One region of the Cupriavidus cauae genome, then DNA from elsewhere that is predicted to be linked to it. Evidence: predicted binding sites of a transcription regulator. Region 1 holds the regulator's gene; each other region holds the start of a gene.
The links. Region 1 encodes sigma-54, which starts transcription at its own class of promoters, with help from an activator protein. Its sites were predicted from a motif close to TGGCANGNAANCTGCTTT; they were not measured.
Positions count from the first base shown of each region.

Region 2: the regulator sigma-54 is predicted to act here: its motif matches at 1,210-1,227, upstream of KZ686_RS09970 (phenol hydroxylase subunit).
Region 3: the regulator sigma-54 is predicted to act here: its motif matches at 5,658-5,675, upstream of urtA (urea ABC transporter substrate-binding protein).

Region 1 is NZ_CP080293.1:1,276,140-1,283,822, reverse strand. It holds gene KZ686_RS05785 (monovalent cation:proton antiporter family protein) at 1-1,765, opposite strand, end outside; gene KZ686_RS05780 (KpsF/GutQ family sugar-phosphate isomerase) at 2,042-3,025, shown strand; gene lptC (LPS export ABC transporter periplasmic protein LptC) at 3,034-3,663, shown strand; gene lptA (lipopolysaccharide transport periplasmic protein LptA) at 3,780-4,409, shown strand; gene lptB (LPS export ABC transporter ATP-binding protein) at 4,509-5,333, shown strand; gene KZ686_RS05760 (RNA polymerase factor sigma-54) at 5,511-6,989, shown strand; gene hpf (ribosome hibernation-promoting factor, HPF/YfiA family) at 7,039-7,392, shown strand.
Region 2 is NZ_CP080293.1:2,210,883-2,218,565, reverse strand. It holds gene KZ686_RS09975 (aromatic/alkene monooxygenase hydroxylase subunit beta) at 1-863, opposite strand, end outside; gene KZ686_RS09970 (phenol hydroxylase subunit) at 951-1,175, opposite strand; gene KZ686_RS09965 (hypothetical protein) at 1,710-2,051, shown strand; gene phbB (acetoacetyl-CoA reductase) at 2,062-2,808, shown strand; gene KZ686_RS09955 (universal stress protein) at 2,868-3,332, shown strand; gene KZ686_RS09950 (SDR family NAD(P)-dependent oxidoreductase) at 3,545-4,297, shown strand; gene KZ686_RS09945 (LysR family transcriptional regulator) at 4,312-5,256, shown strand; gene KZ686_RS09940 (EexN family lipoprotein) at 5,253-5,531, shown strand; gene KZ686_RS09935 (conjugal transfer protein TraG) at 5,768-7,683, shown strand, end outside.
Region 3 is NZ_CP080293.1:1,944,482-1,952,164, reverse strand. It holds partial or broken gene urtC (urea ABC transporter permease subunit UrtC) at 145-1,270, opposite strand; gene urtB (urea ABC transporter permease subunit UrtB) at 1,267-2,904, opposite strand; one part of gene KZ686_RS08745 (IS3 family transposase) at 3,037-3,938, opposite strand; one part of gene KZ686_RS08745 (IS3 family transposase) at 3,938-4,226, opposite strand; gene urtA (urea ABC transporter substrate-binding protein) at 4,348-5,604, opposite strand; gene KZ686_RS08735 (MaoC family dehydratase) at 5,805-6,284, opposite strand; gene KZ686_RS08730 (MaoC family dehydratase) at 6,340-6,792, opposite strand; gene KZ686_RS08725 (acyl-CoA dehydrogenase family protein) at 6,893-7,683, opposite strand, start outside.

The DNA of each region.
Region 1 (7,683 bases):
AATGCAGACGCACCGAGTCGCGCTCGATCATGTCCTCCTCGTCGTCGCGGCCGTGGAAGTAGCCGCGCAGCAGGCTGTAGCGCGCATCGCGCGCCTGCTGCACGCCGCGCACCACGCGCCGCATCGGCACGCCCAGCAGCACCAGCGCATGCGAGGCCAGCATCAGGCTGCCCTCGATGATCTCGGGCACGACCTCGGTGGCGCCGGCGCGCTGCAGCGCCTCCAGCTCCGAATCGTCGACCGTGCGCACGATCACCGGCAGGGCCGGCTCGAGTTCGTGCACATGGTGCAGGACCTTCAGCGCCGACGGCGTGTTGGCATAGGTGATGATCACCGCCGCGGCGCGGTGGATGCCGGCGGCGATCAGCGCCTCGCGCCGGCCGGCATCGCCGTAGACCACCGTATCGCCGGCCGCGGCGGCCTCGCGCACGCGGTCAGGGTCCAGGTCCAGCGCGACATAGCCGATGCCCTCGCGCTCGAGCATGCGCGCCAGGTTCTGGCCGCTGCGGCCGTAGCCGCAAATGATTGCGTGCTTCTCGGTCTGCAGGCTCTGCGCCGCGATGCGCGTCATGTTCAGCGATTGCAGCAGCCATTCGTTCGCGGCAAAGCGCATCGCGATCGCGTCGCTGTACTGGATCAGGAACGGCGCCACCAGCATCGACAGCAGCATCGACGCGAGAATCACCTGCGTCAGCACCGGATCGACCAGGCCCAGCCCGTCGATCTGGTTCAGCAGCACGAAGCCGAACTCGCCGGCCTGCGCCAGCCCCAGGCCGGTGCGGATCGCCACCCCGGGACGCGAGCCGAACAGCCGCGCCAGGCCCGCGATCAGCAGAAACTTGAACAGCACCGGCACGATCAGCAGCGTCAGCACCAGCCACAGGTTGTCGATCACCACGCGGACATTGAGCAGCATGCCGATGGTGACGAAGAACAGCCCGAGCAGCACGTCGCGGAACGGCTTGATGTCCTCCTCGACCTGATGCCGGTACGGCGTTTCCGCGATCAGCATGCCGGCCATGAAGGCGCCGAGCGCCATCGACAGCCCCAGCCGCTCGGTCAGCGCCGCCATGCCCAGCGTGACCAGCAGCAGGTTCAGCATGAACAGTTCCTGCGAGCGGCGGGCGGCCACCACATGGAACCAGCGGCTGACCACTTCCTTGCCGAGCACGAAGATCAGCGTCAGCGCCACCACGATCTTGATGATGGCCAGGCCCAGCGCCATCGGCAGCTCGCCGGGGTCGCGCGACAGCGCGGGAATCACGATCAAGAGCGGCACCACCGCCAGATCCTGGAACAGCAGCACGCTGAAGATGTTGCGGCCGTGCTCGGTCTCCAGCTCCAGCCGTTCGGACAGCATCTTGGAGACGATCGCGGTCGACGACATCGCCAGCGCGCCGCCCAGCGCGATCGAGGCCTGCCAGCTCAGGTCGAACACCGCGCTGAACAGCCAGCCGACCGGCGCCACCGCCAGCATGGTCAGCACCACCTGGCTGCCGCCCAGGCCGAACACCAGCCGCCGCATCGAGCGCAGCTTGGCCAGATTGAACTCCAGCCCGATCGAGAACATCAAAAAGACCACGCCGAACTCGGCCAGGTACTTGGTTTGCCCCGAATCGCTGGCCAGGCCAAGCGCGTGCGGTCCGATCAGGATGCCGACCGCCAGATAGCCGAGCATCGGCGGCAGCTGCAGCATGCGGAAAGCAACCACGCCGAGCACGGCGGCGGCCAGCAGCACAAGGGTCAAGTCCAGCGGAGAATGCATTCGGGCGGGCCGGTGGTGGTGCGAGCGGTGGTGCGAGCGGTGCTCGTGCGGTACTGGTTGTGGTGCGAGCTGTGGTCCGAATAGCGGTGCAGCAGTGCAGCGGTTGCGCCGGCGGTAAAGCAAGCGGTGGACCAGGAACGGCCTGCCCGGCACGGCGGCATGTTGCCGGGGGCGGCCAGCCGGCGCAGACCGAACCCGGACGCGGAGGCAGACGCCGGGCCGGACGCGCCGCGACCGGCCCGGGCGTCATCGCATTCATTGGTATACTTCGTCGCCATGATAGCCAATTTCAATGCGGAAAGAGCACTCGAGCTCGCACGCCATACCCTGCAGATCGAAGCCGATGCGGTCGCCGCGTTGTCGTCGCGGCTGACGCCGGACTTCGCGCGGGCGGTGCAGCTGGTGCTGGAGTGCTCGGGCCGCGTGGTCGTTTCCGGCATCGGCAAGTCCGGCCATATCGGCCGCAAGGTCGCGGCCACGCTGGCCTCGACCGGCACGCCCGCCTTCTTCGTCCATCCCGCCGAGGCCTCGCATGGCGACCTCGGCATGGTCACGCGCGACGACGTGCTGATCGCCTTCTCCAATTCGGGCGAAACATCCGAGCTGCTGTCGATCGTGCCGATCGTCAAGCGCATCGGCGCCAAGCTGATCTCGGTGACCGGCAATGTCGAATCGAACCTGGCGCAGCTGGCCGACGCGCATCTGGACGCCCGCGTCGAGAAGGAAGCCTGCCCGCTGAATCTCGCCCCGACCGCCAGCACGACGGCGGCGCTGGCGCTGGGCGACGCGCTGGCGGTGGCGGTGCTCGACGCGCGCGGTTTCGGCGAAGAGGACTTCGCCCGCTCGCACCCCGGCGGTGCGCTCGGCCGCAAGCTGCTGACCCATGTGCGGGACGTGATGCGCACAGGCAATGCGGTGCCCGAAGTCCGCGAAAGCACGCCGCTGGCACAGGCCCTGATGGAGATCACCCGCAAGGGCATGGCCATGACCGCCATCGTCGATGCCGAGGGCCGCGCGATCGGCGTCTTCACCGACGGCGACCTGCGCCGGCTGCTGGAAACGCCGCGCGACTGGAAGACCGTGCCGATCGGCGAGGTCATGCATGCCAACCCCTTCACCGTCGGGCCGGACCAGCTCGCGGTCGAGGCGGTGCAGGTCATGGAAGCAAACCGCATCAACCAGCTGCTGGTGGTCGACGCCGACCAGCGCCTGGTGGGCGCGCTGCATATCCATGACCTGACCCGGGCCAAGGTCATCTGACGAACGCCATGCGGGATCTGTTCCCTTCCCTGTCCCGCCTCGCGCTGCGGCTGATGCCGCTGCTGCTGATGGCGCTCGTTGCCGGCAGTACGTTCTGGCTGGTGCAGATCAACACGCCGCGCCAGGTCAGCGATACCGAACGCCAGAAGCGCCATGTGCCCGACTACTGGATGGAGCGCTTCACCGCGACCGAACTGGCCGAGGACGGCAGCACCAAGATGCGCTTCACCGGCGAGCGGATGATCCATTACGAGGACGACCAGACCTACGAGGTCACGCGGCCGGCGATGCGCGCCTACGAACCGGACCGGCCGCCGGTGACCGGTACCGCGGACCTGGGCAAGATGAACGCCGACGCCAGCGTGATCGACCTGTTCGGCAACGCCCATATCGTTCGCGTGCAGGGCGCCGATCCATCGCAGGACCCGCAGATGAGCGCGACCTCGAGCTACTTCCAGATCCTGATCAACGACGACATCGTGAAGACCGACAAGCCGGTCAAGCTGACCCGCGGACCGTCGGTGATGACGGCCAACGGCCTGGTCTTCAACAATGTCACGCGCGAGGTCAATCTGCTCGGCAATGTGCGCGGCACCATCGTGATGGCGCCGCGCGGCGGCGGCGCGAAACAGCCATGACGCATCGCGCCCCCGCGCCAGGCGCGCACCATTCGAACGATCTCCGCGCCAGTCCGGGCCACCCGCCCCGTCTGGACGATTCCCGGACAACGCCAATCAACGCCATCGTGGCCAACATGACCCTGACCCTGACGACCTGGACCCGCCGCCGCGCCACCGCCGTGCTGCTCGCCTTCGCCGCCGGCATGACGCTCGCCCTGCCGGCGCTCGCCGAACGCGCCGACCGCGACAAGCCGCTGGTGCTCGAGGCCGACAACGCCAGCTACGACGACGTCAAGCAGATCTATACGCTGACCGGCAACGTGGTGCTGACCAAGGGGACCATGGTGCTCAAGTCCGATGCCGCCGAGGTCCGCACCGATCCCGAGGGCTACCAGTACGCGGTGGCCACGTCCAAGGGCGGCAAGCAGGCCTATATCCGGCAGAAGCGCGACAACGTCGACGAGTACATCGACGGCTGGGGCGACCGCATCGAATACGACGGCAAGCAGGAAGTGGCCAAGCTGATCGGCAATGCGCGCATGGCGCGGCTGGCGGGCGCCAAGGTGGTCGACGAGATCCGCGGCGCGGTGCTGACCTACGACAGCCGCAACGAGTTCTACACCGCGGCCGGTGGCAGCGGCAACGCGGCGCCGGCGAACCCGTCCGGCCGCGTACGCGCCGTGCTGTCGCCGCGCCAGAGCCAGGGGACCGGCGGCAGTGGCGCCGGCGTGGACCTGAAAGGCTCGCCGACGGCCAAGCCCTGATCGCTTCCCGGGCCTGACGTACCCGCACGCCGCGCACGCTCCGCCACGTACGCTTCGCCACGCCCGCTTCGCATGACGCAGTATCAAAGGATTGCCCACATGTCCGTTGCCGACACCGCTACCGCCACCGCTCCCGCCGCCAACGCCAACACCGCAGCCGGTGCCGGCGCGGGCACGATGCCGGCCACCAGCAACCTGGTGGTGCGTCATCTGAAGAAGCGCTACGGCTCGCGCACCGTGGTCAAGGACGTGTCGCTGGACGTCAAGAGCGGCGAGGTCGTCGGCCTGCTCGGCCCCAATGGCGCGGGCAAGACCACCTCGTTCTACATGATCGTGGGCCTGGTCGCGCTCGACGAAGGCGACATCGTGCTCGACGGCCAGCACATCAGCGGCCTGCCGATCCACGAGCGCGCGCGCATGGGCCTGTCGTACCTGCCGCAGGAAGCGTCGGTGTTCCGCAAGCTCAATGTCGAGCAGAACATCCGCGCGGTGCTGGAACTGCAGCGAGACAACGGCAAGGCGCTGTCCGGCGCCGAGATCGAGCGGCGGCTGGACAGCCTGCTCGACGATCTGCAGATCGCGCACCTGCGCAACAACCCCGCGCTGTCGCTGTCGGGCGGCGAGCGCCGCCGCGTCGAGATCGCACGGGCGCTTGCCTCGGCGCCGCGCTTCATCCTGCTCGACGAGCCGTTCGCCGGCGTCGATCCGATCGCGGTCGGCGAGATCCAGCGCATCGTCAGCTTCCTGAAGGCACGCAATATCGGCGTGCTGATCACCGACCACAACGTGCGCGAGACGCTGGGCATCTGCGACCACGCGTACATCATCAGCGAAGGCGCGGTGCTCGCGGCCGGCGAGCCCAAGGACATCATCGCCAATGAATCGGTGCGGCGCGTCTATCTGGGCGAAAACTTCCGCATGTAATGGCGGTTTGGCGCGCGGCCGCCCTCGTACAGAGGGCGGCCGTTTTCGTTCGTGCGCGGTTCATGTACCGTTCCTTCCCTGGTGATCCATCAGGCAATCGCTTCTGACCACGCAATCGAAACTTCCGATAGCAAATTCCGTTCCATCGCGGCCGAAGTTGCGCATAAAATAGGCCGCATGAAACCGTCGCTACAGCTACGCCTCTCCCAGCATCTGGCCCTGACGCCGCAGCTGCAGCAGTCGATCCGGCTGTTGCAGCTCTCCACGCTGGAACTGCAACAGGAAGTCGAGCAGGCGCTGACCGAGAATCCCCTGCTCGAACGCGAAAACGACTGGATCGAAAGCCCGCTGCGGGTCGCCGCCGACGGGTCGGTCAATGTCCAGACCACCACCACGACCCCGTCTTCCGAGCCGACGGCCCCCGCCGATTCGCGCGCGGATGGCGCCGCGTCCGCCGACGACGGCTATGCCGACGGCGCGGGCGACGATTATGGCGGCGACTGGAGCCTGGACGATTTCGCCCGCCGTCCGCAAAGCGACGAGGACGAGAAAACGCCGCTGCAATTGCGCGATGCCGAGCCCACGCTGCGCGAATATCTGATGGAGCAATTGGCGCCGCTGAAAATCTCCACGCGCGACAAGGGCCTGGCGATTTTCCTGATCGAATCGCTCGACGACGACGGCTACCTGAGCGCCTCGCTCGAGGAAATCCTTTCCGAATTGCCTGAAGAGCTCGAATTCGAGCTCGACGAAGTGCATGCGATGCTGACGCTGCTGCAAAGCTTCGACCCGCCCGGGGTCGGGGCGCGCAACGCGGCCGAATGCCTGTCGCTGCAACTGCGCCGCATCGAACATCCGCAGCGCGAGCTGGCGATGACGATCGTGCGCCATCACCTCGAACTGCTGGCCGCGCGCGATTACACCCGCCTGAAGAAGGCGCTGCAGGTCGACGACATGCAGCTGAAGGCCGCGCACGAGCTGATCCGCTCGCTCGCGCCCTATCCCGGCCACGCCTACAGCCGGCCGGAAGCGGATTTCGTCGTGCCCGACGTGTTCGTGCGCAAGAGCGGCCATAACTGGATCGCCCAGCTCAATCCCGATGTGATGCCGCGGCTGCGCATCAACGACATGTATGCGCAAATCTTGCGCGGTGCAAAAGGCGATACCGGCGCCGCGGGATTGCAGCAGAAACTGCAGGAGGCGCGCTGGCTCATCAAGAATATCCAGCAGCGTTTCGACACCATTTTGCGCGTCGCACAAGCCATCGTGGAGCGGCAAAAGAATTTCTTCACGCACGGTGAAATTGCGATGCGCCCCTTGGTTTTGAGGGAGATAGCCGATACACTGGGTCTACACGAGTCGACCATTTCTCGTGTGACTACCAATAAGTACATGGCCACCCCGATGGGGACATTCGAGCTGAAATATTTCTTTGGCAGCCATGTATCGACCGAAACCGGCGGTGCCGCCTCTTCCACCGCAATCCGTGCGCTGATCAAGCAGTTGATAGGAGCCGAAGACCCCAGAAACCCGTTGTCCGACAGCCGGATTGCCGAACTGCTGGGGGAACAAGGCTTCGTCGTGGCGCGACGTACCGTCGCCAAATACCGTGAAGCCTTGAAGATCCCCGCCGTGAACCTTCGCAAGTCTTTGTAGCCGAGTCGCATCGCCTGCCTGGTGCGGCTCTTTCAGAAGGAGAAGCGCTATGAACTTCAAGATCAGTGGACACCACTTGGACATCACGCCTTCGCTGCGTGAGTACGTGGAAACGAAACTGGAGCGAATCCTCAGGCATTTCGATCAGGTTATTGACGTCAGCGTGCTGCTATCGGTCGACAATCAAAAGGAAAAGGATCGCCGTCAACGCGCGGAAATCAATGTGCATCTGAAGGGCAAGGACATCTTTGTCGAGGCGCACCACGAAGATCTCTATGCGGCGATCGACATGCTGGTCGACAAGCTGGACCGGCAAGTGATCCGCTACAAGGACAAGGTGCAGAGCCACGACCGCGAATCGCTGAAGTACCACAGCTTCGTGGCCAGTCAGGCCCAGCAGTAGCTTGAAGATTCGGCTCGGCCACAACGCCGGCCGGCCTTGAAGTGAGGAAAGAAGCCGTGCCAGGAGCACGGCTTTTTTGCGCCCCGCGTGGACGTTCGAGCGAGGCCGCGGTGCCGCCTCGCCGTGCAACCTATAGGATGAAACCGGGATGGGGTTCCGTCTGGCCGGCTTCCCGGTGTATGCTGTGCAATACATATAGAGAATGCCCGCCCCGTTTCCTTGCGCAATGCCGCTCGGGGCGATCGGCATCGGACGGCAGGGAGCCCCCCTGCACTATAATGTGCCGCACGC
Region 2 (7,683 bases), 930 kb from region 1:
GTACGCAACCAGTGAATGAGCAGCGCTTTGTTATCCTCCGATTCGGCCGCCATGGTCTTCACTACCGCATCGACCCAGCGACTGGATTCGTCATGCCACTCGGGCATGAAAGTGGTTAGCATTGCCACTGCGCTACCACCGTTGAGTGTGATGTAATCGTCGACGAAAGCGCCGTAGATCATGGGATAAAGAAGACCGTCGAGCGCCAGATTCTGGGCGACGAACAGTTCCACCGGATCTTGCAGCACCAGAGTGTTTTCCACATAACGACGCAACGGTTGCCAATCGGGACTCGTCATCCAGGCTTGCTTGGCTTCGTCAAGAAGATCGGGTCCGGACATTACCAGCGCCAGTCGTGTGAGATACTGCGCTACACCCAGATTGTCCATTGCGTGGAACATAGCCGGCGCAGTGAAGGTCGTGCCATAACCCAGGGCACAGATCTGGGAGTTGTTCATGTTCGCGCCCCAGGCCGCGTGGCGCAAAGGCACGAGAACGGAAAGCGCCTGTTGTCGAACCTCATCGGAAACGAGATCGATCATGCCGCGCGACTCGACAAACTCGAAGTTGGATTCCATCGCGTCTTGCTGCCGCGCTCGGGTCATCGTCCACGACGCGTAGTAGAACTGACGCGGGTCTTTCAGCGCATACCAGTCCTTCATTTGGATCGCGGTGCGCGACGTGTCGAACAGTTCATGCTCGGGATCCCACGTGGGCCGGTAATGAAAATTCGCTGCCGGTTGAGCACCTACAGTGCCTTCCTGATAGCGCGAAGCGGCTTTATCGGCTCCGATGTATTGAGCCACGTGCGTGTAGGTGTGACGCAGTGGTTTGATTTCCCGCGTCTTCAAATCGATGGTCATTAACTGCTCCTGTGGTTGTGAACCGGGATGGGATGCGATCAGACTAGGCGCGCTTCATCAGGCTGCTCGGCGCTGCTCACAAGAAAATCAATGCCGCACAATCTCGCCGAAGGCATCCAATCGCGTCACCTTCTGCGCGAGGCAAAATTCTTCGAACGCAGCAATAGGCAGCATGAGCTCGACACAGAGCTCGGGGGTGCCGACTGAAAATTCGAACTGGACGAATCCCTGTGTGTTGATGGCGGTAACGCTGACAAACCTGAGGTTCGGATCGAACCTGGGTTCCGCCTCAAGGGCTGCTTGCTTGTGCATCGCCTGTGTCTCCGATTCTGTGTTTTGATATCTCAAAGCAAGTCGCGTGCCATCGGCAGAAATGAGCCTTTATTGCTGCTTTGCAGCAATGCATTTACAGGTGAGCTGCTGCGGGATCGTCATCTGTCGCAATTCGGCCCAAGCATCCTGCGTTAAACGGCCAGATGCTTCCTGCGTTTGGGCGCCGCCTTCTGCCAGGCACAAACCGAAGGACGCAGGTCAGCACAACCGTCACACAGAATCGATACAACACAGGGTATCTACGGAGGTGCCAGCGAACGAGGTCAAGCTCATTGTGCAATCGCACATCGAAAAATCTCTGGGGTGCTGTCATAAAATTCGCGAACTAGGAAAGGGGCGCAGGTCGCTTAGATCAGAAATTTCTGAAATGCACACCCCAGCAAGGCTCTGTCAATTTGATGGCGAGGCAGCGGTAGAATGAAGTGGTGAAGAAAACGAAATCGCTTTATCACGGTCACCGTTTCCCTGCCGTCGTCATCAAATTGACAGAGCCCCTGTCGGTTCTGTTAAGCCATGCAACAGCTCAGCGCTGGCGGCGTGCTGGAGACCACCTCGCGCATCCAGGGCCTCCAACAGGCAGCCGACTGGCAGGCGCTCGCGACCTTGCCGTCCGAGGTGTTCTGGCGCCTGTGCCAAGGCCGCATGGGCGATGCCCAAGCGGTCGGGCAAGTAGCAGCCCAAAGCCAGGCGGCCTTTGCCAATGGTCTGCGCCAAGCGCTCACGACTTGGCAGGAATCTGTCTCCGAGGCATTCGGCGCCAGTGGCGACGCAGCCTCTTTCACGCAGCTTTGCCAGCGCTTGGCGCAGCCCTGGACCGCCCCAAGCGCCGTACCCCAGGGCAAGACCAAGAAATGAGGGGACGGCAATGAATACGACGCAACGGACGGCGCTCGTGACGGGAGGCAACCGGGGGTTGGGCGCTGCGATCGCCCGTGCCCTGCACGATGCCGGCCACCGCGTGATCGTCACGCATACCCCCGGCAACACCACGATTGGCCAGTGGCAGCAAGCGCAAGCGACACAGGGCTACTCATTTGCCGCCTACGGGGTGGATGTATCGGACTACGAATCAACGCAGGAACTGGCGCGGCGCATCCACGCCGACGGTCATCGGATCGACATCCTGGTGAACAACGCCGGCATCACCCGCGATGCAACGCTGCGCAAGCTCGACAAGGCCGGTTGGGATGCCGTACTGCGCACCAACCTGGACTCCATGTTCAACGTCACCAAGCCGTTCATCGACCCGATGGCCGAGCGCGGCTGGGGCCGCATCGTCAACATCTCTTCGATCAACGGCAGCAAGGGCCAGTTCGGGCAGACCAATTATTCGGCGGCCAAGGCCGGGGTACATGGATTCACCAAGGCGCTCGCACAGGAGGTGGCGCGCAAGGGCGTGACGGTCAACACCGTCTCGCCGGGCTATCTGGCCACCGAGATGGTGATGGCGGTGCGAGAGGACATGCGCCAGAAGATCATCGATGCGATTCCGGTTGGCCGTCTCGGCCAGCCGGCCGAGATTGCAGCTCTTGTCGCCTTCATCGCCAGCGAAGCCGCCGCCTTCATGACCGGCAGCAACGTGGCGATGAACGGCGGTCAGCACATGTCTTGAGCCCACTGCGCGAGCGGCTGACTTCCGACGCGGCAATCCGCAGCTCTTGGAGGAGTTCCATGTATTCACGATTTCTGGTGCCGCTTGATGGCAGTCCCACATCCCTTCTGGCCCTCGATCATGCGGCGGACATGGCACGCCTGAACGGCGCCACCGTGGTCCTGCTGCATGTCATCGAGCCGACCCGGCACAGCACGGGTTTCGAGCGCCCCAAGGTCTACATCGAGGACGTCCGCCCTCACTTCCTGGCAGCCGGGCATGCCTTGTTGGACGAGGCCGCAAACCGGCTGCGTCAGGACGGAATTGCAACAGAGACAGTACTGCTTGAAAGCACTGCAGAGCGGGTATCAGAGCAAATTGCCCGGCAGGCCAAGGAGAACGATTGCGACCTGGTCATCCTGGGCACCCATGGACGCCGTGGGGTGGACCGGCTGCTGCTGGGAAGCGATGCGGAACAGGTGGCGCGTATCGCACCTGTTCCCGTGATGCTGGTGCGCCAGTCGCGCAGAAAAGAGATCACATGAATCAACAGCCCGTGGAGGCGCTCGCGCAGGTGCTCAAAGCGGTGTCGAGCGCCTCGTCGCCCATTTCAAAACCATGGCGCCGGTACGCACTGCGGCGGCGCATCTTTGCGACGCGCTCTGGCGTGCTGTGCCATCGCACTCGTGCTAGTTGAGCGCGGAGAGTCACCGTCCGAACTATGAATCAATCAAATCCCGAAGGAGGACGATTCACTATGAAATACATCTTCAAAGGTGACAGCGCGCTGGTCAGTGGCGCCGGCTCGGGTATCGGCGAGGCAACGGCACACCTGCTCGCCATAAATGGTGTGCAGGTGGTTGCCTCCGACATCGACTTCGAGGCCGCCCGACGTGTGACACAGGCCATCATCGCCGCCGGCGGCCGCGCCGTGGCACACGAGGGCAATGCGGCCAAACCCGAGGACGCCGGTGCGGCGGTGCAGTGCGCACTCAAGCATTTCGGTTCTCTGCACCTGGCTTTCAACAACGCTGGCATTGCCGGAGAACTCAAGCCTGCAGGCGAACTGGCGGCCGAGGAATGGCAACGTGTCATCGATACCAACCTCTCGGGTGTGCAGCATGCCATGCGCGCGCAGATCCCGGCCATCCTGGCCGCCGGCGGCGGCGCCATCGTCAACATGTCGTCGGTCCTGGGATTAGTCGGCAGCGCGGACGCACCGGCCTACGTCGCGGCCAAGCACGGGGTGACAGGTCTCACGCGCTCGGCGGCGTTGGCCTATTCGGCACAGGGCGTCCGCATCAACTCGCTCCATCCGGGCTATATCGAAACTCCGCTGCTCAAGGCGCTCGACGAGGCCACACTGGCAGCGCTGAAGGGGCTGCACGCCATCGGGCGCCTGGGCCGGCCCGAGGAGATCGCCCACGCAGCCTGCTTCCTGCTGTCCGAAGGTGCCAGCTTCATGTGCGGCAGCGCCATGGTGGTAGATGGCGGTTATACGGCGGCTTGAATAGGAAGGGCACAGTGGAGTTGCGCCACCTTCGATGCTTCATCGCTGTCGCGGAAGAACTCCACTTCGCGCGCGCCGCCGAGCGGCTACATATCGAGCAGTCGCCATTGTCGCGGGCCATCAAGGAATTGGAGGAGGACTTGGGTGTGCAATTATTCGAACGCACCACCCGCAGTACCCGCCTCACCCGCGCGGGCCAGCTCTTCCTGGAACACGTGCCACGCATCTTTACTGCCTTGCAGCAGGCGCGTGACAGCGTGAAAGCGGTCGCCAATGGTTTCCACGGGCAATTGCGTGTGGCCTTGTCGGATGGCATCACGCCTTCGCGCTTACCGGCCTTGCTGGCGCTATGCCGACAAGAGGAGCCCGAGGTCGAAATTCGCTTCTTCGAGGTGCCGCTGTCGCAGCAGATCAAAGGGCTGCATGATGACCTGTACGACGTGGGATTTGCCCAATCCGATGAAGTGGGCGACGGCATCGTCGCTTTGCCCGCCTGGAGCGATGCGTTGATGGTGGCGGTGCCCGCCCGGCATCCGCTGCTGATCCACAAGCGCATCCCCTTGGATGAGTTACTGCGCTACCCATTGGTACTGTGCGATCCGCAAGTCTGTGAAGGCCTCGCGAAGCATGTTGAGCGGGTGCTTCGCCGAGTGGACATGGAGCCGCTGGTCGCGGAGCGAGTTGCCACAAGCGATTTGATGATGGCGTTGGTGTCAGCGGGCTTCGCACTTGGGTTGGCGGGTGCAGCTCACATTGCCGCCAGTCGTGAATCAGGTGTGGTGGCACGACCTTTGGCGTCACGCGTGCCACCGCTGACGACCTATTTGCTTCGTCTTGACAGTGATCCGTCCGATGAACTGGCGCGGTTCATTGAGCGCGTAAAGGCCATCGATCTGCCAGAAACTCCCAGACCCGCACGAGGCCGCAATCCCGATCACCCGGAGGAACTGATGCCATGAAGAAGATCATTCCGTTCTTGCTGGTGGCTGCCTTGACCGCCTGCGGTCAGTCCGAGACACCTCTGAACGCCACCAATTCAAAGGCAAGGATTCCGACAGTAGAAGAACTGGCGGCTAACCCAGAGCACCTCAAAGAACTGCGTCTGCAATGCAAGACCGACCGCCCCAAGTTGGGCGATACGATATGCGATCGGGTCGCCGAAGCCACGCGCAAACGGTTCTATGGCGACCGTGATACTCCGTACACGCCACCGAAACAATCGCCCAAGTTCTGATCGTCGGTGACGCGCCGCATCGGCTTCATATTCTTGTCCGACACGCCGCGATGCGCCTTCGCTTGCGGCGCTTTTCTTCGGCTCGCCGTCACACTAATTCTTTCTTTTTGCTCGACCATTCTGCTGAAAACGGTCTTTGACCGGCACTGACCCGGCACCGATCCTGACGCATGCGGCACGTTCCTGTGCCGCGATTTCCATGAGGAATCAGCGCAGGAGAAATCGGAGGCCAGGTCATGCAAGGGACGAACGTGCTGTTCGGTCAGATCGCCGTGGTGTTCGGCATCGTGATCGCCGGCGTGTGGGGCGCCACACAATGGACAGCAGCGGCCCTTGGCTATCAAGTACGCCTTGGCTCTCCCTGGTTCGATCTTCTTGGCACGCCGATCTACCACCCGTGGAAGCTGTTTGAGTGGTGGTTCTTCTTCGGCGCCTATGCGCCGGAAGTATTCGACACCGGCGGCGCCATCGCCGGCGCCAGTGGCATGGTCGCCGTGGGCGTTGCCATCGCCATGTCGGTCTGGCGCTCGCGCCAAGCTCGCCTCGTCACCACCTACGGCTCGGCGCGTTGGGCTAACGCGCAGGACATTCGCATGGCGGGCCTCACGCATCCAGCCGGCGTCTTCCTCGGCCAGCACGACCGCCAGTACCTGCGGCATGAAGGCCCGGAACACGTCCTGACCTTCGCGCCTACGCGCTCGGGCAAGGGCGTCGGCCTCGTGGTGCCGACGCTGCTGTCCTGGCCTGCATCCGCCGTCATCCACGACATCAAAGGCGAGAACTGGCAGATCACTGCGGGCTGGCGCTCGCGCTTCTCGCATTGCCTGCTGTTCAACCCGACCGATGCGAAGTCGGCGGCCTACAACCCGCTGCTGGAGGTGCGGCGCGGCGCGCATGAGGTGCGCGATGTGCAGAACATCGCGGACATTCTGGTTGATCCCGAAGGTGCGCTGGAGAAGCGCAACCATTGGGAGAAGACCAGCCACGCGCTGCTGGTCGGGGCCATCTTGCATGTCCTCTACGCGGGCGAAGACAAGACGCTGCGCGGCGTCGCCAACTTCCTCTCCGATCCGGCCAGCCCGTTCGAGCTGACCTTGCATCGGATGATGACCACGCCGCACCTCGGCGATGGGCCGCATCCGGTCGTCGCATCGGCGGCGCGCGAAGTGCTCAACAAGTCGGACAACGAGCGTTCCGGCGTGTTGAGCACTGCCATGTCGTTCCTCGGCCTGTACCGCGATCCCACGGTGGCCGAAGTCACCTCGCGTTGCGACTGGCGCATCGCCGATCTGATCGCGGCCGAGCATCCGGTATCGCTATATCTGGTGGTGCCGCCTTCGGACATTTCGCGGACAAAGCCGCTCATCCGCCTGATCCTCAACCAGATCGGCCGGCGCCTCACCGAGTCGCTCGATGGCTCCGACGGCATCGCACGCCGCCACAAGCTGCTGCTGATGCTCGATGAGTTCCCAGCGCTGGGGCGTCTGGACTTCTTCGAGACGGCCCTAGCCTTCATGGCGGGCTATGGCATCCGCAGCTTCCTCATCGCGCAGTCGCTCAACCAGATCGACAAAGCCTACGGCCAGAACCATTCGATTCTGGACAACTGCCATGTGCGCGTGACGTTTGCGACGAATGACGAGCGCACCGCCAAGCGCATTTCCGAGACGTTGGGCACTGCGACCGAACTGCGCGCCCAGCGCAATTACGCAGGCCACCGGCTGGCTCCGTGGCTGGGCCACCTCATGGTGTCGCGTCAGGAAACCGCGCGCCCGCTGCTGACGCCCGGCGAAGTCATGCAGCTTCCGCCTGACGTGGCGGTGGTGATGGTGTCGAGCGTGGCGCCGATCAAGGCGAAGAAGCTGCGCTACTACGCGGACGCCAATTTCAAGCGGCGCGTGCTGCCGCCTCCTGTGCTGGCGGACGGCCGATACGCCGACGCGCCGCCGGTGCGCCCGGACGACTGGAGCGGCCTGGCGATTCCTGCTGTACCCGCCGCGCCTGCGGCCGATGCCGCCGAAGGCTTCGGCGCTTCGACCGACGACGGTGGCCCACGCCGTCAACCCGAACTCTCCGAAACCGTCGCCTACGCCCCCGAGCTGGCCGCGAGCACCGCCGACCTCGACCTGCTCGATGACGACGACGACCTGCC
Region 3 (7,683 bases), 670 kb from region 1:
CCGCGATCGGTGTGGCGGGCGTCGTCGGCGACGCGGATGAAGATGGTGACGCGGATGCAGCGGGCGACGCGGATGCAGCGGGCGACGCGGATGCAGCGGGCGACGCGGAGGCCGCTGCCGGCGCGGACGCGCGCACACCGTCGGCACGGCGCAGCCGCGCCAGCAGCCCCACCACGCCATTCGGCAGATACAGCGTCACCAGCACGAACATCGCGCCGAGCAGGAACAGCCAGTACTCGGCGAAGTGCGCGGTGAACAGCGTCTTCGCGCCATTGACCAGGAAGGCGCCGATCACCGGACCGATCAGCGTGCCGCGCCCGCCGACCGCGACCCAGACCGCCATCTCGATCGAATTCGCGGGCGACATCTCGCCCGGATTGATGATGCCGACCTGCGGCACATACAGCGCGCCCGCGATGCCGCACAGCACCGCCGAGAAGGTCCAGACGAACAGCTTGTAGCCGAGCGGGTTGTAGCCGGAGAACATCACGCGCGTCTCGGCATCGCGTACCGCGGTGACGACGCGGCCGAGCTTCGAGGTCACGATATAGCGGCAGGCGATCAGCCCACCCAGCAGCGCGAAGGCCGTCAGCACGAACAGCACGGTGCGCGTCTCGGGCGCGGCGATGGCGAAGCCCGCGATGCGCTTGAAGTCGGTGAAGCCGTTGTTGCCGCCGAAGCCGGTCTCGTTGCGGAAGAACAGCAGCATCGCGGCATACGTCATCGCCTGCGTGATGATCGACAGGTAGACGCCCTTGATGCGCGAGCGGAAGGCGAAGAAGCCGAACAGCCAGGCCAGCACGCCGGGCACCAGCACCACCAGCAGCAGCGCGTAGCCGAAGTGTTCGGTGCCGTGCCAGAACCACGGCAGCTCCTTCCAGTCGAGGAACACCATGAAGTCGGGCAGCTCGCTGCGATAGACGCCGTCGCGGCCGATCGCGCGCATCAAGTACATGCCCATCGCGTAGCCGCCCAGCGCGAAGAACAGTCCGTGACCCAGGCTCAGGATGCCGCAGTAGCCCCACACCAGGTCGAGCGCGATCGCCGCCAGCGCGAAGCACATGATCTTGCCGATCAGCGTCAGCGCATAGGCGGACAGATGCAGCGGATGGGTGTCGGGCAGCACCAGCGCGCACACCGGCACCGCCACGGCCGCGAGCAGCGCGACGACGGCGAGCGCCAGCCAGCCGCGCGCGGAAAACAGCGGCTGGCGCGCGGGCACCGCCAGCGAGAAGGCACGCGTGCCGGGATCGATCGAGCGTTGCATCATGCCTCCGCGCTGCGCCCCTTGAGCGCGAACAGTCCCTGTGGCCGCTTCTGGATGAACAGCACGATCAGCACCAGGACGATGATCTTGGCCAGCACCGCGCCGTAGAACGGCTCGATGAACTTGTTGATGATCCCCAGACCGAAGGCGCCGACGATGGTGCCGGCCAGCTGCCCCACGCCGCCGAGCACGACCACCATGAAGGAATCGATGATGTAGGCCTGCCCCAGGTCCGGGCCGACATTGCCGATCTGCGACAGCGCGCAGCCGCCCAGGCCCGCGATGCCCGCGCCGAAGGCGAAGGCATAGCTGTCGACCTTCCAGGTGCGCACGCCGACGCAGGCCGCCATCGTGCGGTTCTGCGTGGTGGCGCGCACGAACAGGCCCAGCCGGGTGCGGTTCAGCACGGCCCAGGCGATCGCCACCACGGCCAGCGCGAACACCACGATGACGATGCGGTTGTACGGAATGACCAGGCCCGGCATCCACTGCACGCCGCCGCTCATCCAGCTGGGATTGGCGACCTCGACGTTCTGCGCGCCGAACAGCATCCGCACCGCCTGCATCAGCAGCAGGCTGACGCCGAAGGTCGCCAGCAGCGTTTCCAGCGGCCGGCCGTACAGATGGCGCAGCACCAGCCGCTCCAGCACGAAGCCGACCGCGGCGGCGGCAAGGAAGGCTGCGGGCAAGGCCGCCGGCAGATACCAGTCGAAGGCGTCGGGCAGATAGGTGCGGAACAGCGACTGCACCAGCCACGTCGCATAGGCGCCGATCATCAGGAATTCGCCGTGGGCCATGTTGATCACGCCGATCAGGCCATAGGTGATGGCCAGGCCCAGCGCGGCCAGCAGCAGCACGCTGCCCAGGCTCAGGCCGGCGAACAGGTTGCCGATCAGCTCGGCCTGGCGCTCGCTCGCTTGCAGGTTGTCGAGCGCCTGCTGCGCGGCGGCGCGCAGTTGCGCGTCGGGCTCGCGGTATTGGCCGCTCTCGTCCCGTTCGACCAGCGGCTGCAGCCGCTGGCGCGTGGCCGGATCGCTGTCGCGGCCGAGGATGCGGATCGCTTCGAGCCGTTCGTCCCGGCTGCCATCGGCCAGCACGGTATTGGCCCAGATCACGTCGAGCTGGGCGCGCAGCGCGGTGTCGGCCTCCGACTGGCGCGCGGCGGCGACGGCCTCGCGCGGCGCGTCCTCGGGGCGCTCGAGCAGCGCGGCGATCGCCTGCGCGCGCACCGTGGCGTCGGGCGAGGACAGCAGCAGGCTGCCGGCCGCGCCGTCGACCTGCGCGCGCAGGCTGTTGTTCAGCGTCAGCGATTGCAGCGCGGCCGCATCGACCTCGACCGGCTTGCCGGTGATGGCGTCGATCGCGCGCTCGCCCTCCACGCGCACCATGCCGACGCCCGGCGCGAACTGCAGCGTGTCGTCCTGCAGCGCCTGCAGGATCGGTCCGGCCTGCTTGGGGTCGGCCTTGGCCAGCGCGACGATGGCGGCGCGCTTGGCATCGAAATCGTCTTCGGCCAGGGGCTGCAGATCGGCCTGGGTCAGCGCGGCGGCCGCCCACAGCGCGGGCGCCGCCATCAGCAGCAGCACGGCGAGCGTGGCGCGCCACCAGGGCGCGCGGGGCAGCATGGATCGGGACATGGAGATGGGTGGTGGTTGGATCAAGACGATGGCCATCGAACGAACGGCGGCGGAACCGCAGCGGAACAAGGGGCGCCGCTGCCCTCACCCTCTGCGGAATGCGAGAACCGACTGTGCGGTGGTCAAGTTTTATCAGACAGTCGTTAAGGTGGTCTGGTTGAACTTGTCCTCGTAATCCTGCGGCGACTCATACCCCAGTGTCGAATGCAGACGCATGGGGTTATAGAAGCCAACGATGTACTGCATGATGTCGCGCCGGGCTTCGGCCCGGTCGGCGTAGCGGCGCTGCCACACGCGCTCCATTTTCAAGTTCAGGAAGAAGCGTTCGGCCACCGCGTTGTCCCAGCAGTCGCCCAGGCGGCTCATGCTGCAGACCATCCCGTGACGCGCCAGCAAGCTCTGGTACTCGTCGCTGGCGTACTGGCTGCCACGATCCGAATGCACGATCAGACCCGGCCCCGGCTTGCGGTGCGCAATGGCCATCTGCAACGCGCTTACCACCAGGGTGGACGGCATGGCCGCGGCCATGGACCAGCCCACGACCTTGCGGGAGTACAGGTCCAGCACCACCGCCAGGTACAGCCAGCCCTCTAGCGTGCGGATATACGTGATATCCGACACCCACGCCTGGTTGGGCGCCGCGGGTCTGAACTGTCGATCCAGCACGTTGCGCGCGACCGGCCGGTCGTGCCGGCTGTTGGTCGTTGCCACAAATTTGCGTTTCCACACCGGACGCAGATGGGCCTGACGCATCAGCGTGCGAGCGCGATACCGGCCGATCTTGACCCCTTGCCGGCTCACATCCCGCGCCACCCGCCGGCTGCCATAGGTGCGCCCGCTGGCCTCGAATGCGGCGCGCACGTACACCATCTGTCTGGTCCGCTTGGCGTCGCCACCGGGGCGGCGCAAGAACGCATAATAGCCAGCGCGGCTGACACCCAGCGCCAGGCAGGCGCGGCTCAGGGGAATGGCCTCCTTCTGCAAACCACTGACTGCGTGATACATCACTTCAGTTCGCGGGCGAAGAAGGCCGATGCCTTTTTTAGGATCAGGTTGTCCTCCTTCAGGCGCCGGTTCTCTTCCTCCAGCTGACGGATGCGTTGCTGCTCCGGCGTCAGCGGCCTACCAATCCCCTTCTCGCCCTTGAGCTCGGCGTCGTACTGGGCCAGCCAGCGCCGTACGGCCGTCTCGCCAATGGCCATCGAGTGGCACACCTCGGCCACCGACAGGCCTTGATCCCGGATCATCCGGACCACCTCCAGCTTGAAGGCAGGGTCAAATTTGCGGCGTTGCTTCATGGTTCGGTCTTTTTCCTCGTCGATCGTGATTTTCCACTTATCGACCTGTCTGAGGAAATTGAACCACCGCACTGTGTTCCCCCTCTCCCCTCGGGGGGAGAGGGTCTGGGAGAGGGGGTGATTTGCTCCCCCTCGACGACAGCCCTTACATCACCTTGTCCGGCTTGCCCTCGTTGCCCGCGATGAACGGGCTCCACGGCTGCGCGCGCAGCGGCTTCGGCGTCTTCCACACGACCGAGAACTGACCGTCGCCCTTGACTTCGCCGATCATCACCGGCTTGTACAGATGGTGGTTCTCGCCCATCGTCAGCGTGAAGCCGCTCGGCGCCTTGAAGGTCTGGCCGATCATCGCCGCGCGGACCTTGTTCGGATCGGTGGTGCCGGCCTTCTTGACCGCCTGCGCCCACATGTGGATGCCGACGTAGGTCGCTTCCATCGGATCGTTGGTCACGCGCTTGTCGCCGCCCGGCAGGTTGTTCGCCTTGACCCAGGCCGCCCATTGCTTCTTGAAGGCGTCGTTCTCCGGGTTCTTGACGGACATGAAGTAGTTCCACGCGGCCAGATGGCCGACCAGCGGCTTGGTGTCGATGCCGCGCAGCTCTTCCTCGCCGACCGAGAACGCCACCACCGGCACGTCCTTGGCCTTCAGGCCCGCGTTGCCCAGTTCCTTGTAGAAGGGCACGTTGGAATCGCCGTTGATCGTCGAGATCACCGCGGTGCGGCCGCCCTGCGAGAACTTCTTGATGTTGGCGACGATGGTCTGGTAATCGCTGTGGCCGAACGGCGTGTAGACCTCCTCGATGTCCTTGTCGGCCACGCCCTTGCTCTTCAGGAAGGCGCGCAGGATCTTGTTGGTGGTGCGCGGGTACACGTAGTCGGTGCCCAGCAGGAAGAAGCGCTTCGCGCCGCCGCCCTCCTTGCTCATCAGGTACTCGACCGCGGGAATGGCCTGCTGGTTGGGCGCGGCGCCGGTGTAGAAGACGTTCTTCGACATCTCCTCGCCCTCGTACTGCACCGGATAGAACAGCAGCGCGTTCAGTTCCTCGTAGACCGGCAGCACCGACTTGCGCGACACCGAGGTCCAGCAGCCGAAGGTCACCGCGACCTTGTCGTTGCTGATCAGCTGGCGCGCCTTCTCGGCGAACAGCGGCCAGTTCGACGCGGGATCGACGACCACCGGCACCAGCTTGCGGCCCAGCACGCCGCCGCTCTTGTTGATCTCGTCGATGGCCATCAGCGCGACGTCCTTCAGCGACGTCTCCGAGATCGCCATCGTGCCCGACAGCGAATGCAGCACGCCCACCTTGATCGGCTCTTTCGATTGCGCGATCGCCAGCGGGCTGGTACCGATCATCGCCGCGGCGGCCAACGCCGACAGCTTCAACACCTCACGTCGTTTCATTGCAGCTCCCTAGCTCTGTTTGTGTTCGAGGAAGAACGCACCCCGGGAGCACTTCTGCAACTAGCGTGCCACAAAAAAAGAACGCGGCCTGGCGCCGCGCGGGAGACTGCATTGGCATGACGGCACCGTGGCGGTGCGCCGGCGCCTTGCATCACGATGGTGCGATGATGCAAAGCGGTGCGACGCACCGCACCGGGGCGTCAGGAGTAGCGGCGGCTGATCGATTCCGCGACGCAGACCGGACGGTCGCTGCCCTCGCGTTCGATCGTGACCTCCCAGGTCGATTGCGCGCCGACCAGGTCCGGGGCATTGGGCGGCGGCGCGATGCGCTCGACCTTCAGCAGCTTGATGCGGGCGCGCAGCCGGCTGCCGACCGGCACCGGCGCGGTGAAGCGCACGCGGTTCAGGCCGTAGTTGACGCCGATCTTGACGCCCGGCATCTGCATCGCGCTCTGCATCAGCGCGGGCAGCAGCGACAGCGTCAGGAAGCCGTGCGCGACCGGGGCGCCGAACGGCGATTCGCGCCGCGCGCGTTCGGGATCGACGTGGATCCACTGATGGTCGCCGGTCGCCTCGGCGAACAGGTTGACCTGGTGCTGCGTGATCTCGGTCCAGTCGCTGACGGCGACCTCCTGCCCCTGCAGGCCCTCGAGTTCTTCCAGCGAAGCGATGGTGCGCATCTTCTCTCCTTGTCCAATGTCGGGCCGGAACGACGGTTCCGGTTCGATGGGGGATTCAGGCCGGCCGGCGGCCGTACATGCCCATGCCCTTGACGGTGCAGACCAGCTCGCCGCGCTGGTTGACCGCCTCCCACTGCGTGTGCACGACGCCGCGATCGGGCTTGGACTGCGACGGCCGCTTGTCCAGCACCGACACGAACACCGTCAGCGTATCGCCGGCATAGACCGGCTTGAGCCAGCGGATCTCGTCGACGCCGGGCGAGCCCATGCTGGCCGACTTCGACGTCATGTTGTCGACCAGCATGCGCATCATCACCGCGCAGGTCATCCAGCCGCTCGAGATCAGGCCGCCGTAGATGCTGCGCTGGGCGGCCTCCTTGTCGACGTGGAAGGGCTGCGGATCGTATTGCGTCGCGAAGCTGACGATCTCGTCCTCGGTGATCAGCCGCGAGCCGAGCTCGCGCCGGCTGCCGACGACGAAGTCTTCGAAGTACATGGTGTCGGACATGGGGTCTCCAGTCTGCTGGGTTGTTCTGGTCCGCCAAAGCAAAAAGCCGCGCCGGACGTTGACGCCCGAGCGCGGCCTGTGTTGCCTCAACGGCTGGCCATCATGCCGCCTGCTGGAATTCCGGCAGGCTGGCGAAGCGGCCAAGATGATGGTCGACATCGCCGAAGGTCGTGTTGATCAGCGTCAGCCGCTTGAACATGTGCGCGGCCGGCAGTTCGTCGGTCACGCCCATGCCGCCGTGGATCTGCACCGCTTCCTGGCCGACCGTGCGCGCGGCCTGGCCGACGCGGGCCTTGGCCGCCGACACATAGCGGCGGCGCTCCTCGGGGCTGGCCTCGTCGAAGCGGGCCGCGGCCAGCAGCGTGATCGAGCGCGACTGCTCGGCATGGATGAACATCTCGACCATGCGATGCTGCAGCGCCTGGAAGCGCGCGATCGGCACGCCGAACTGCTGGCGCGTCTTGGCGTACTCGATGGTGGCGGCGGTCAGCGTGTCCATCACGCCCACGGCCTCGGCGCACAGCAGCACCGCGGCGTAGTCGGCGGTCTGCTCGAGCAGCGCCCAGCCCTGCCCTTCGGCGCCCAGCAGTTCGCCGGCGGCGTCCTGGAAGGTGATATCGGCCGCGTGCAGATTGTCGATGGTGCGGTAGTCGCGGATCGTGACGCCCGGGGCCCTGGCATCGACCAGATACAGCGAGATGCCGTCCTGGTCGGCATTGCCGCCGCCGGTGCGTGCGGACACCACCAGCTTGTCGGCCTGACCGCCGTGGACCGCCACGACCTTGGTGCCGTTCAGCTTGCCGCCCCTGGCGGTCACGCGCACGTCGTTCAGCGCGTAGCGCGCCTCGCGCTCGTTGAACGCGGTGGCCAGCTTGATCTCGCCGCAGGCAA